Regions from separate parts of the Bacillus bruguierae genome, predicted to be linked through region 3. Evidence: riboswitches for the same ligand, from Rfam matches in the RefSeq annotation. Region 3 holds a riboswitch; each other region holds the start of a gene.
What was found. A riboswitch is a leader RNA that binds a small molecule or an ion and turns the genes downstream of it on or off. The one in region 3 is predicted to bind thiamine pyrophosphate.

Region 1 (3,359 bases), on a different contig from region 3:
CGTAACGCTTCAAAAGACCCAAGAAGAACAACTAGAACCGTTGCAAGTAAAAAGAGGATAACAGACAGTTTTGCACCTTTCGGGACAGTAAACTCTTTCTTTTCTTCTAGTTTTGGAATCATGCCTTCTTGTAATCGTTTTAAGTATTCTTCATCTTCGTTTAGCTCTTTCCCCATTTTGCTTACGACGAAAGCAGCTAACATACAAGCGATAAAGGTAGATGGAATACTAATTTTTAAAATATCTAATAATGTAATCTTATAGTCAGCAAGCATAGCGAGAAGTGCAACGGTTGCTGCTGAAATTGGACTTGCCGTAATCGCTTGCTGCGATGCAATAACAGCAATTGACATTGGACGCTCTGGTCGAATTCCTGATTCACGCGATACTTCAGCAATGACAGGAAGAACTGAATAGGCAACGTGTCCTGTTCCTGCACAAAGCGTAAATAAATAAGTGACGATTGGGGCGAAGAACGTAATACGTTTCGGGTTTTTGCGGAGCGCTTTTTCTGCAATATGAACAAGATAGTCCATCCCCCCAGCAGCCTGCAAGGCTCCAGCGGCTGTAATAACTGCTAAAATCATAAGCATAACATCGATTGGGGGAGAGGTTGGTTGTAAGTGGAAGAAGAAGACAAAGATTGTCATCCCAACGCCTCCCATTACGCCAAGGCCAACACCTCCAAGGCGTGCGCCGATGAAAATACAGAGTAATAAGATGATAAACTGTAGCCAGAACATAGTATAGCACCTCCGAGATAATAATTAATTGTTATTATCAAATAATTTAACTTGTTTAATGATTCGAAAGTAGAGTGATATATATACAAGTTAAGAACCCGACATAAAAAAACTTTCTTTTTAGGAGGGAACGAGAGCATCTAACCGCGCATAGAAACCAAGTAGCAATCATATTGTATTCTGCATAGCAGCGACTTCTATGTCGAAAAATTAAAATGGATATATATAATAAATCTCTAAAAATCGCTTTTTTTTCATTATATAACACATCAAAAACATGATTTACTCTAGTTGTTAAAATTATGTTACAAAAGGGTTATTTTGGAATATTATATTTATATGTACGGATAAATGGTTAATTTGATTTGGAGGTTGTAATCTGTGGACAGAGAATTGTGTAATTTTCATAAAACTCTCATATCGTTCATCGAGAAAGACAAACTTATGGAAACATAAGGACACAAAGCTGTAGGGGCTAAGGACGAATGAGACTAGGCTAGCCAGTTACCGGACTGATAGGATTGGTTAGGCCAATGTTTTTTATGACATTGATCTCTTTTTTATGTGTAAAGATAATAATAGTAAGAATACTACTACTAGCAACAAATGGGATAGTAGTGTGATGCTGATCAATTGCAAGAGCTAGTGTAATCATCATAACTGGAAGTCCAGCTGAGAAGTAATAACTGAATAGATACTTCTTTTCATGCAAAATTAAGAGATATTAACATATCCATCTACATACAAATTCCACCTCTCTACATCAATTGTTGAGTACAAAATGCATGAAGAGTAACTTGAGGATAGTATTTTTGAGAAGAAAAAATAAATTTGTTTGTTCATAAAAATAATCCGTGCTACAATGAAGACGAATTGAAACAGGGGAGCCGGTATGGCTGAGAGGATGTAACAAGACATCGACCCTTAACCTGATCTGGATAATGCCAGCGTAGGGAGTTGTATCAAGAATCGTAGCAATTGTTATTCTATGATAACTTGTATATAAGGCTTTCCTGCTTTTGGCAGGAAAGCCTTTTCTTTTTATACGAAATTTAAGGAGGAATTTATTGTGTCACAGCAAGTTACAGTTTCATTTTCAGTTGTACCACAAGCGAAGCATAAAGATGTATATGCAGTTGTAGATAAAGCGATTGAAGTTGTTCAGAAATCTGGAGTACGCTATGAGGTTGGGGCAATGGAAACGACGATGGAAGGAGAATTAGACGAGCTTCTTGCCATTATTAAACGTGCGCAGCAAGCTTGCATAGATGATGGAGCAGAAGAAGTAATTACTTCTATTAAAATCCACTATCGTCCAAGTACAGGCGTAACGATTGATGAAAAAGTGTGGAAGTATCGTGAAGAATATGAAAAAACAGAAGCGATCTAACATAGCGATTACAACAATATGGCTGTTCCTTCTCATCGCAATATGGGAAGGAGCTGTTTCCATATTCCATATTGAACCGTGGATTTTGCCAAAGCCTTCTGCAATTGTACATGAACTTATCGAAATGAAAGATTTGTTACTTCCAAATACGATGCAGACTTTGCAAGAAGTGTTCATAGGATTATTTTTTGCAATTATACTTGGAACGAGCATTGCAATTATTATGGATGTGATTCCGTTATTCCGTGTGTTAATGAATCCGTTACTAGTGATTTCACAAACAGTTCCGATTGTTGTACTAGCACCTTTATTTATCATTTGGTTTGGCTACGGAATGCTGCCAAAAGTAATGGTTGTGATTCTCATATGCTTCTTTCCGATTACACTTAGTATTTTAGAAGGCTTTCAAACGGTAGACAAAGCGATGTTAAAGCTGCTGCAAACAATGCGGGCAAGCAAGTGGCAAGTCTATCAAAAAGTGAAGTTTCCAGCAGTACTGCCATATTTTTTTTCAGGATTAAAAATTGCCGTTACATATAGCGTAATGGGGGCTATTATTGGAGAATGGCTTGGGGCAAGTGAAGGTTTAGGCGTTATGCTGACAAGAGCGACGAAATCTTTTTTAACAGCTCGTGTGTTTGGAATCGCTGCTGTTATTGCCTGTGTGACACTACTCTTGTATTTTATTGTTGAATTTATGGCAAGACTAACAGCACCGTGGGTTTACAGAAAGGATGGAGAGAAATGAAAAAAGGGTTAAAAGCGTTATTAGCAGCTTCTTTATTATTTACATTTGCAGGCTGCTCAGCAGGGAAGAAAGAAGAGAGTAAAGAGAAGAAAGTAACCGTAGTATTGGATTGGTTTCCAAATACAAACCATACTGGCTTATATGTAGCAAAGACGAAAGATTACTATAAAAAACAAGGGTTAGATGTAGAGATTATTCAGCCAGGTGAAAATACGTCTGCTGAACAAATGGTTGCATCAGGAAAAGCTGATTTTGGTGTAAGTTATCAAGAGAACGTAACAACAGCAAGGGTTGAAGATATTCCAGTTGTATCAATTGGTGCGGTTATTCAACATAATACATCTGCATTTGCATCTTTAAAAAAGGATAACATCACATCTCCAAAAGCATTTGAAGGAAAACGATATGGCGGTTGGGGAGCACCGGCTGAAGAAGCTACTTTAAAAACAATTATGGATAAGCATCAAGCAGACTATAA
Region 2 (3,359 bases), on a different contig from region 3:
TCTACTGCATCGTCATCTTCAAAGCGATTTTCATAAACTTCTTTCCAGCCAGAATTCACAATTGTTTTGCCGCGTGCGACGAAGTTTTCATCACCGATCTTGGCACGTAACGTTAGTTGTTCATATTCGAAAGCAGGGAATAAAACTGCTAAGAAACGTTTAACAACTAAGTCGTAAATTTTGCGTTCTTTATCTGTGAATGCAGAGAAGTTTACATAGCTTTCTGTTGGAATGATGGCATGGTGATCACTTACTTTACTATCATCAACAAAAGATTTGGAAACTTTAATTGGTTTCGTTAAGACTTTATTAGCTAAAGAACGATACTCACCTACTCCGCAAGCTTTTAGACGTTCTGAAAGTGTTCCAACGATGTCAGATGAGATATAACGTGAATCTGTACGCGGATATGTTAATACTTTGTGCTGTTCGTACAGTTTCTGCATAATATTTAACGTTTCTTTTGCAGAATAGCCAAAAATTTTATTTGCATCACGTTGTAGCTCTGTTAAGTCATAAAGACCAGGAGCAAACGACTTCTTAGGTTTTTTTTCAATTTCCACTACAGTAGCATTTTGGTTTCCTAGTTTTTTCACAATCACATCAATTTTTTCTTTATCAAAGCTGCGGCTATTGCCTTTCGCATCTTGCCAAGTTAGTTTTAATCTATCTGTTGTTTGCGCTTCAATGCCGTAGTATGTTTGTGCTTTGAAGTTTTTAATTTCGTCCTCACGACTTGCGATGATCGCGACAGTAGGTGTTTGGACACGACCGCAGTTTAGTTGTGCATTGAACCTTGTAGTTAATGCACGTGTTGCGTTAAGACCGATATACCAATCTGCTTCCGAACGTGCAACAGCTGAAGCATATAAATTGTCGTATGCTTTACCAGGCTTCAAATTTGCAAAGCCGTCTTTGATTGCTTTATCGGTAACAGATGAAATCCAAAGACGTTTAATAGGTTTATTAACTCTAACTTTATCAATAATCCAACGAGCTACTAATTCACCTTCGCGTCCTGCGTCTGTAGCTACGATGATTTCATTTACATCATTTCGAGTCAGTTGACTTTTCACAGCATTAAATTGCTTGCCGGTTTGTTTAATCACTGTTAATTTTAAACGTTCCGGCAGCATTGGAAGATCTTCTAAATTCCACGTTTTATACTTTACATCATAACTTTCTGGATCTGCTAATGTAACGAGATGCCCTAAAGCCCACGTAACAATATATTTACTGCCTTCAAGGTAACCATTTCCCTTTTTATCGCACTTCAATACACGTGCAATATCACGTGCAACAGAAGGTTTCTCAGCAATTACAACACTTTTTGCCATATTTCAAACATCCTTTCAATTTCCGTAAGTTAACTATAGCATACATCCCTTTTAGATTCAGTTATTCCAAAGATTTGAATCAGTTGTTATTAAATATAAGCATTACATTTTGAATTAGTTTTAGAAATGACCTGCACTTGCTTTCTCCTTTTGTTTTAAAGGCAGAAAAAGGCCATGATCGCTTCTATACATAGCTAGTTGCTCTCATCCACTTAAAAAGAAAGGTGTTTTTATGTTTTTTCTTTATGTAAATTTCAGCAAAGAAAATAAAATATACCCAGCACTCGCTTTCTCCCTTTGTTTTAAACGTTGCTCGTGGCATGTATAGGCCATGACCGCTTCTATACATGGCCAGAAACTCTCGCCCACCTAAAAAAAGAGTTTTTTTATTTTTTTCAGTTTGTATTTACATAGTTAAGAAGAACTTGTTATTTCAATAGAATCGGAGTAGACTACGGAAGTAGATGAATAAGAAAACACATGGGGGTTTGCGGATGCAAACTGAGAGTACGGCTAATCCGTCGTTGACCATTTGAACCTGTTGGGTAATGCCAGCGTAGGGAGAGTGTGAACGCACATTATGAAGACACTTTGCATGCGCAAAAGTGTCTTTTTTGCTATATCTCCCGTTATAAAAAAGGAGAGATACATATGAAAATGAAAGAAATTGCACAAGTAATTGAAACAGTACGTGAAAGAAATCCGCTCGTCCATAATATTACAAATGTGGTGGTGACAAACTTTACTGCTAATGGATTACTAGCATTAGGGGCATCACCTGTGATGGCATATGCGAAAGAAGAAGTAGCTGAAATGGCAAGTATTGCGGGAGCGCTCGTTTTAAATATGGGAACACTTCGCCAAGAAGAAGTAGAGGCGATGCTTATTGCTGGAAAGTCAGCAAATATGCACAACGTACCAATTGTCTTTGATCCTGTCGGTGCCGGGGCAACTTCGTACCGAACAGAAGTGGCAAGGCATATTCCAAGTGAAGTAAAGCTAGCGATTATCCGTGGTAATGCCGCAGAAATAGCAAATGTGATTGATGAGAAATGGGAGATTAAAGGTGTTGATGCAGGGGGAGGAAATGGTGATGTTGTGTCAGTTGCGAAACAAGCAGCAGAGCAGCTAAATACAATTATTGTTATTACTGGAAAAGAAGACGTGATAACAGATGGGGAAAGAACTTTCATTCTTCGTAACGGTCATCCTATTTTAACAAAAGTAACAGGAACGGGTTGTTTGTTAACATCTGTTATCGGAGCATTTATCGCAGTTGAAAAAGATTATGTAAAAGCAGCAGTTGCGGCGGTAACATTTTACGGTGTAGCGGCAGAAATTGTCGCAAGTAAAACAGTTGAACAAGGGCCGGGAAGTTTCCAAATTGAACTTTTGAATCAGTTAGCAAATGTTACTGCAGAAGACGTTGAACAGTATGGGAATGTTGAAGAAGTTCGTTAAGGAGGGGTGAGAGAAATGGCACGTATCGATAAACAACACATGTCTGAATTACTACAAGTGTATTTTATTATGGGCAGTAACAATTGCCGCAAAGACCCATTACAAGTTATGAAAGAAGCACTGGATGGCGGAGTTACACTTTTTCAGTATCGTGAAAAAGGTGACGGAGCGTTAACAGGGGAAAACCGATATGCATTTGCAAGACAGTTGCAATCTTTGTGCAAAGAATACAATGTTCCATTTATCGTAAATGATGATGTGGAGTTAGCACTAGCGTTAGATGCCGATGGTGTTCATGTTGGACAAGATGATGAAAATATTCAGAGCGTACGCGGGAAAATGGGGGATAAAATCATTGGTGTATCCGCTCATACAATAGAAGAAGCTTGTTTTGCGATTGAAAATGGTGCGGATTATTTAGGAGTAGGACCGATTTTTCAAACAAACACGAAAAAAGATGCAAAAGCAGTACAAGGAACGGCAGGATTACGTGTTTTTCGTGAAAGTGGTATTGAAATTCCGATTGTCGGTATTGGTGGTATTACAACCTACAATGCTGCT
Region 3 (3,359 bases):
CTATAAAAGGAAGAAAGCAAAGTGTTGATACGAAATTTTATACTTTCTTCTTATCTTAAAAAGAGGTGCGATATCAATGGGAAATAAAGAAAAGTTAAAGCGGTATATTCCTCTTGTTCATTTCATTGCAGAAGTAATTGGAGAAAATTGTGAAGTTGTTTTGCATGATGTTACGAATCCAGACGAATCTATAATAGAAGCTGTGAACGGACACCTTAGTGGAAGAAAAGTTGGTGGCCATTTAACAGATTTAGCTTTAAAGTTTATACAAGAAAAGAAATATATAGATAGACATTTTATTTCCAATTACAAAGGAAACTCAAAAAATAATCAAACGTTTCGTTCGTCAAGTTATTTTATTAAAGATGAAAACGACAGCATAATTGGAATGCTGTGTGTAAACATTGATATTAGTAATATGATAAAAGCAAGAGACTGGTTAGACGGTATAATTATGAGTAATACTAGCATGAATGAAGAGGAAGAGAAGGTTCATCCTAATCTTGAATTAGACCTTTCTGAGAACTTAGAAGAAAATCTGGATAGTCTTCTTTCATCACTTATTACAGGAGTTTTATTAGAATGCAAAGTTCCGCCTGAGAGAATGTCTCCTGATGAAAAAATGGAAGTGATAAAAAAACTTAATGATAAAGGGGTATTTTTACTTAAAGGCGGCGTAAGTGAAGTAGCTAAGCATTTAAAAGCATCAGAAGCAACTATCTATCGGTATTTAAACAAGGTAAAGTAAATGTGCCATTTACTTTACCTTGTTTTGTCCTATTAAGCGATCTAACTTAAAAAGGCTAAAATCAGCAGGGCTTATTATGCAAATTTATACCTCTTATTTAATTAGGGTTTTATAAAATACAATAACATTATAAGGTAAATCGATAGTTTGTATTGCTCTTTTTTCTAGGCTTAAGCGCGTTTCGTAAATAAGCGCGGTGCTGTTGTAAATAAAGCGACAAGTAAAGCCGCACATAATGCGAAAGAACCAATCATTGTAATACCGTTAAAGATAAAGGAATATAAAACAGCCGATTGTCCTTTTGGTGCATATTGTCCAAAGAAAATAAAGCCGGCAATGAAGTGCCAAAAATAACGAGCTAGGCTGCCAATAAACGCAGCGATAATGACATACATGATTGCTTTTGCTTTTTGTTTATTGACAATTGCTTGTTGAATTGGTGCATGAAATAAGCCGGCAAAACCAATAAAAGCAAAGGCGACGAAGTACTCAATAAACGCTTGCACCGGCGTAAAAATAGATGCATCCGCTGCGACAATTTGTAATAATCCCCAAACGAGACCACTTAAGAAACTTGCTTTAAATCCCCAACGGTAAGCAATAATAAAAATTGGAATCATAGCAAATGAGATAGAACCGCCTGTTGGAAGTTTAATAGAGAGCGGCAAAATGTCGATGACTAATGCAAATGCTGCGAGAATCGCTGCCTCTATCATTGCTTGTAAATTTGTGTTACGCATGTGAAAATCCCCCTACATCCAAGTTACAAAAGAAGAATCATGATCATAGGGGGATGAAGATATACAAATTGTAAAACACTACTTATGTATATACGTCTGCACAATTCCTACGTTAGCATTAACTAACAGGTTCAAAGGGTCGGAACAAAATGTTCCCTCTCAGCAACGCGGCTCCCCCTGTGACAACGAGATTCTTAGATTGTTAGTTTCATTGTAATGAAGTTAGAAAAGAATGGCAAACAAATTGTACATAACTTTGTTTCGTAACATAAAAACGCTGGAATTGTACGAAAATAGTAATAAATTCACATAGAATTGTATAGTCTTTACCAAAAAAAACATGATATAATTTTTTTGATAATAATTATCGTTATCTTTTGGGGGAATAATTTATGAACTTAGTTGATATGAGTATAGATGAAAAAGTACGTGTAAAAGATTTACAATCTCTTGATACATTATTAAAACGCCGCTTGGCTTCATTTGGATTTTCTGAAGGGTGTGAGCTTTGTGTAAAACAAAAGGCAATGTTTAATGGTCCGTGTACATTAGAATGTCGTGGGCAATTAATTTCTATTCGTCATTGTGATGCGAAAATGATAAAGGTGGAATTAGCGTGAACAAGGTTGCTTTACTAGGAAATCCGAATACGGGAAAAACATCATTGTTTAATGCGCTTACCGGTTCTTATGAATATGTTGGAAACTGGAGCGGAGTAACGGTAGAAAAAAAGGTTGGTAAGTTAAAAGGTAAGCAAGGAATGTTAATAGACTTACCAGGTATATACGATTTAAATCCTGTATCCCGTGATGAAGGGGTTGTTACGCAATTTTTATTAACAGAAGAATTTCACCATATGTTAAATATTGTAGACTCCTCTCAATTTGAACGTAATATGCATTTAACATTGCAATTATTAGAGTTTGGAAAACCACTTTCTATCGGTTTAAATATGATTGATGTGGCAAAACAACGCGGGATTACGATTGATGTCAAGAAGTTAGCTGAAATATTAGGTGTAACAGTTATTCCTGTTATAGCAAGAAGTGGGAAAGGTTGCGAGGAATTATTAGCTACTCTTCATGAAAGCGATAAGGCGGAGCAGAAACCGTTTATTCTTTCATACGGTAAAGCGGTAGAGACAGGAATCCAGCGAGTTATGGATAAATTGCAGCAGGAAAATGATGAGCATGCAAGGTGGCTTGCGCTGCAATTTTTAGGAAATAACGAAGTGGTAGAGAAAGAACTCGCCAAGTCGCATGTATATAATGAACTTGTAGCAATTCGCTCTGCATTAGAAGCAGAATTAGATGTTACGCTAGAGCAGCACATATACGGAGTACGTGCAGCGTATATTGAAAAGCTGAAAACAAGTGTGATTCGTCAAGAAAAAGAAGGAAGCATTCCTTTTTCGGAAAGAATTGATAAATTAATTACGCATAAAATTTTGGGACTTCCGATCTTTTTAGGAATCATGTTTTTAATTTTTCAGGTTACGTTTTCGTGGATTGGAACACCTTTATCTGATCAATTTGATGCATTTGTCGGCGGTCCATTTACGGATTGGGTAACAGCAGGACTTACGAATATTGGTGCGTCTGATTTCATTCGAGCACTCATTACAGATGGAATCATTGCAGGTGTTGGTGCGGTATTAGTATTCGTTCCGCAAATTTTCGCATTGTTCTTCTTCATTTCATTGCTAGAAGATTCCGGATATATGGCGCGTATTGCCGTTGTAATGGATCGTATTATGGAGTTTTTTGGACTAAACGGAAAAGCGTTTATTCCTATGATTATCGGTTTTGGCTGTAATGTACCAGGCGTTATGGCAGCGAGAACGATTGAACAGGAAAAAGAGAGGCTGCTTA
Region 4 (3,359 bases), on a different contig from region 3:
AAGAAGCCGTATACTCTCTTCTTCATTTTGAGCGATGCGGTAAATTCCTTTTTCTTCATATCCAATATCAATTCCGGTTTTATCACGTAATAGACTTGCAAGTTTTGGAAACATCGCGCGGCTTTTCCTGCCTAACTCAAACAGCGGATCGTATTCATCCCATTCCGCCTGTACACCTAATAATCCGGCTGCTGCTTTAGAGGCTTCAGAAGCAATCTTTTGTTTTTCAATGATGGCAACTTTATAACCTCTTTCAGCAAGGAAATGTGCAACCGAACTTCCGATTACACCGCCGCCAACGATGGCAACATCATATATTTTTTTCATGATTTCTCGCCCACTTTCGTATCGTTTCCTTATATAACTTTGCCTGTTCATTCGGTTTTACGGCACTTAAAATTCCGGACATAATTGCAATGCCAGTAGCCCCAGTGCCGAGTACCTCTGCTGTATGATTAGGAGTAATCCCTCCAATAGCGGTAATTGGAATTGTTAAACGGTTTGCCATTTCCGTAATCCCTGCTAATCCTCTTGGCGGAACTCCCTTTTTGGAGTTTGTTTGAAACAAATGCCCATACAGAAGAGAATCTGCACCACTTTGAAAAGCAGATACAGCTTCTTCAAATGAATGCACGGAGTAACCAACATGTAAATAAGAAAATTTTTCTTTAACAAGCTTTACATCCACGCTGCGATGTCCAAGTTGGACACGTCTAATATTGAATAAAATTGCAATATCAATCCGATCATTGATGACAAGTTTAGAAGAAGGAAATCCCTTATATAAGAGCTTTTCCACACCTTCATATAACTCTTTCGTACTTTTCTCTCGCTCACGAATGTGCAAATAATCTATTTCACTTTCAATATCAGTTGCTATATGTGCTAACTCTTCAAATGACATACGACCATTTGATATAACGTGAAGCTCAGCTTTCATATCCATTCGCCTACTTTAAAATGTTTTCAAACAATTCGTTTGTCGAAAAGAAACGTTACGAAATTGTAGTATGTTCTTGCTCCTCAAAACCCCACATCTCCTTACGATATGCCATATCCCAAAATAAGTATTCAAACCGACTGGAATATAAGAAGATTTCTTCTAAACGATTTAGTTCTTCTTCTGTTTTCCCAATTGTAATTTCATTAAATAAATCAATTAACCATATACAAAGATCCCCATATTCTTCAGAGCTGTATCCTCGAATCCACTCGCCAAAAAATTCATGATCACGTGCTCCTGAAATAGCATTCAAACGCTTTCCAATCTCCCAATAACTCCACATACATGGAAGCAATGCTGCAATTAACTCAGCAAGTGTACCGTTTTGTGAGACGGACATCATATAGTTTGTATATGCTAGATTCATAGCAGACGGCTTTGCTAATTCCATGTCTTCAACAGAAATTCCTAAACGTTTTGCATATTGTTTATGAATCGTCATTTCCCCATTTAAAATGCCATCAATTTGTTTAGCAAACTTCGCCATCACTTTTGGATTTGTTGCTTTTACAACACCGATTGCATATAACTTTGCATAATCTAACAAATACAAATAATCTTGAACAATATAATGTTGAAATCTATCTTTCTCTAACGTTCCATCTCCCATACCTGTTACAAATGGATGATTATGACTTTTTTCCCAAACAGGTTGCACTTTTTCAAATAGTCTTTCACAAAATGTCATCTCAGTTTCCCCTTCCTGTATATATATTCCCAAATAAAAAACCACTTCTATATAAGAAGTGGCCACAGCAAACAAAAGAAAACCTCATTTGTTGTTTCCACTTCCCTACGCTAGCATCACCTAGATCAGGTCATAAGGGTTAAGGTTTTTACCTCTCTCAGCTTTTAAGCACCCCTAGTGGTGTTCTATAAAATTTTCAATAAAAAATCCCCGTTTCTATGCATAAAGAAACGGGGACGTTATTTATATCGTCCAAGTTGCTTCCCTACGCTAGCATCATCTAGATCAGGTTCAAGGGTCAAAGACTATAGGTCTTACTCTCAGCTAGCAACACTAGCTCCCCTAGCATTATATTCATTTAACATAGTCAGTATACCATCGCCATATCTCATCGGCAACTCTTTTCATTTATGAAGTGAAACTTCCGTCAGTGGGGGTTTTCTTCATCCCCCACCTATCTTCTTTGTTTCTCTCTGAATCTTGAGGTGGGGATCTTACTGCCCGTTAATGTGGGATAAAGTGAAACACTAATCGTTTAAACAAAATAAAACATTATAAAAACATATTGTAAGTTCAGAAAAAAACGAATTTCTTCTATCTATTTCCATAACAGCTATAAATCTGCTATCCTTTTATTATATAGCTTTATAATCTATATCCATTTAAATTTTCCGACATATAAGTCGCTACTATGCAGAATATAACATGACCGCTACTTGCTTTATCCTTTTGTCTTCTACCTTGCGTGTAGTAGGAAAAGGCCCTGACCGTTTCTATGCACGGCCAAATGCTCTCCCTAAAAAGAAAGGAGTGTTTATGTCAATTTTTTAACTTGTATATATAGAGAAAAAGCATTCATTTGTTTTTAATCAACGAATATATTACAAACTCAATATCTTTACATTATGATTTTAATCATAATAATTGATTACATAAGGAGGTCTATGAATATATGAATTTAAAAGTCGCAACAATAACAGCAACTACTGTAGCAGTTGCTTCTATGCTCCCCTCTATAGCAGAATCTAATATACATACCGTAACAGCAGAGCAAACATCAAAAACAAAAATTGGTTATGTAAAAACGAAAACATTACAAATGTACAATAGTCCTAATGGGACAGATTATGTTATTGACAGCATTACGCGTGGCACTCCCATTACAATTCTTGAAACAACAAATGAATGGTATAAAGTTCACGTTCACAATAAAACTGGCTATGTAAAAAAAGAAGCAATTTCTTTAACAAAACCACACGATAGTGGAAATCAATATATCGTAAATGCGGATGCAGTAAACGTTCGCTCTGAACCAAATACACAATCTGAAATTGTTACTGTATTACCAAATGGAAAATTTGTTACTGTTCAAGAAGAACAAGAGGGATGGTATAAAGTTATACAAAATGGAACAAGCGGCTATGTAAAGAAAGAATTTTTATCTAACGCCGATCAGCCATTAGTTAAAGGAATTACTGTGCAAGGTGGAAGTTCTTACTATGTTGCCACTCCGACATTAAAAGTACGTAGCGGAGCAGGAACAAATACAGCTATTATCGGTTCTTTAACCAATGGGACACAAATACAAGTCGTTGAAAATATGGGAACATGGTATAAAATTCGCTACGGATCAGGATATGGCTATGTCGCACAGCATTGTATAACACA

Region 1: it holds a riboswitch for thiamine pyrophosphate, as region 3 does, so the genes downstream of both, WAZ07_RS13630 (MTH1187 family thiamine-binding protein) here and thiT (energy-coupled thiamine transporter ThiT) in region 3, are expected to answer to the same signal.
Region 2: it holds a riboswitch for thiamine pyrophosphate, as region 3 does, so the genes downstream of both, thiM (hydroxyethylthiazole kinase) here and thiT (energy-coupled thiamine transporter ThiT) in region 3, are expected to answer to the same signal.
Region 4: it holds a riboswitch for thiamine pyrophosphate, as region 3 does, so the genes downstream of both, tenA (thiaminase II) here and thiT (energy-coupled thiamine transporter ThiT) in region 3, are expected to answer to the same signal.

Annotation. Positions count from the first base shown of each region.
Region 1 covers NZ_JBAWSX010000007.1:114,467-117,825, reverse strand. The annotation lists gene WAZ07_RS13635 (anaerobic C4-dicarboxylate transporter) at 1-743, opposite strand, end outside; cyclic di-GMP riboswitch class I at 1,169-1,255, shown strand; TPP riboswitch at 1,614-1,716, shown strand; gene WAZ07_RS13630 (MTH1187 family thiamine-binding protein) at 1,813-2,133, shown strand; gene WAZ07_RS13625 (ABC transporter permease) at 2,081-2,881, shown strand; gene WAZ07_RS13620 (ABC transporter substrate-binding protein) at 2,878-3,359, shown strand, end outside.
Region 2 covers NZ_JBAWSX010000007.1:118,619-121,977, reverse strand. The annotation lists gene WAZ07_RS13650 (DNA topoisomerase III) at 1-1,337, opposite strand, end outside; TPP riboswitch at 1,808-1,917, shown strand; gene thiM (hydroxyethylthiazole kinase) at 1,989-2,798, shown strand; gene thiE (thiamine phosphate synthase) at 2,814-3,359, shown strand, end outside.
Region 3 covers NZ_JBAWSX010000012.1:86,166-89,524, forward strand. The annotation lists gene WAZ07_RS18520 (helix-turn-helix transcriptional regulator) at 77-748, shown strand; gene thiT (energy-coupled thiamine transporter ThiT) at 919-1,488, opposite strand; TPP riboswitch at 1,575-1,676, opposite strand; gene WAZ07_RS18530 (FeoA family protein) at 1,881-2,108, shown strand; gene feoB (ferrous iron transport protein B) at 2,105-3,359, shown strand, end outside.
Region 4 covers NZ_JBAWSX010000027.1:5,831-9,189, reverse strand. The annotation lists gene thiO (glycine oxidase ThiO) at 1-327, opposite strand, end outside; gene tenI (thiazole tautomerase TenI) at 311-940, opposite strand; gene tenA (thiaminase II) at 996-1,691, opposite strand; TPP riboswitch at 1,777-1,877, opposite strand; TPP riboswitch at 1,937-2,045, opposite strand; gene WAZ07_RS25060 (SH3 domain-containing protein) at 2,644-3,359, shown strand, end outside.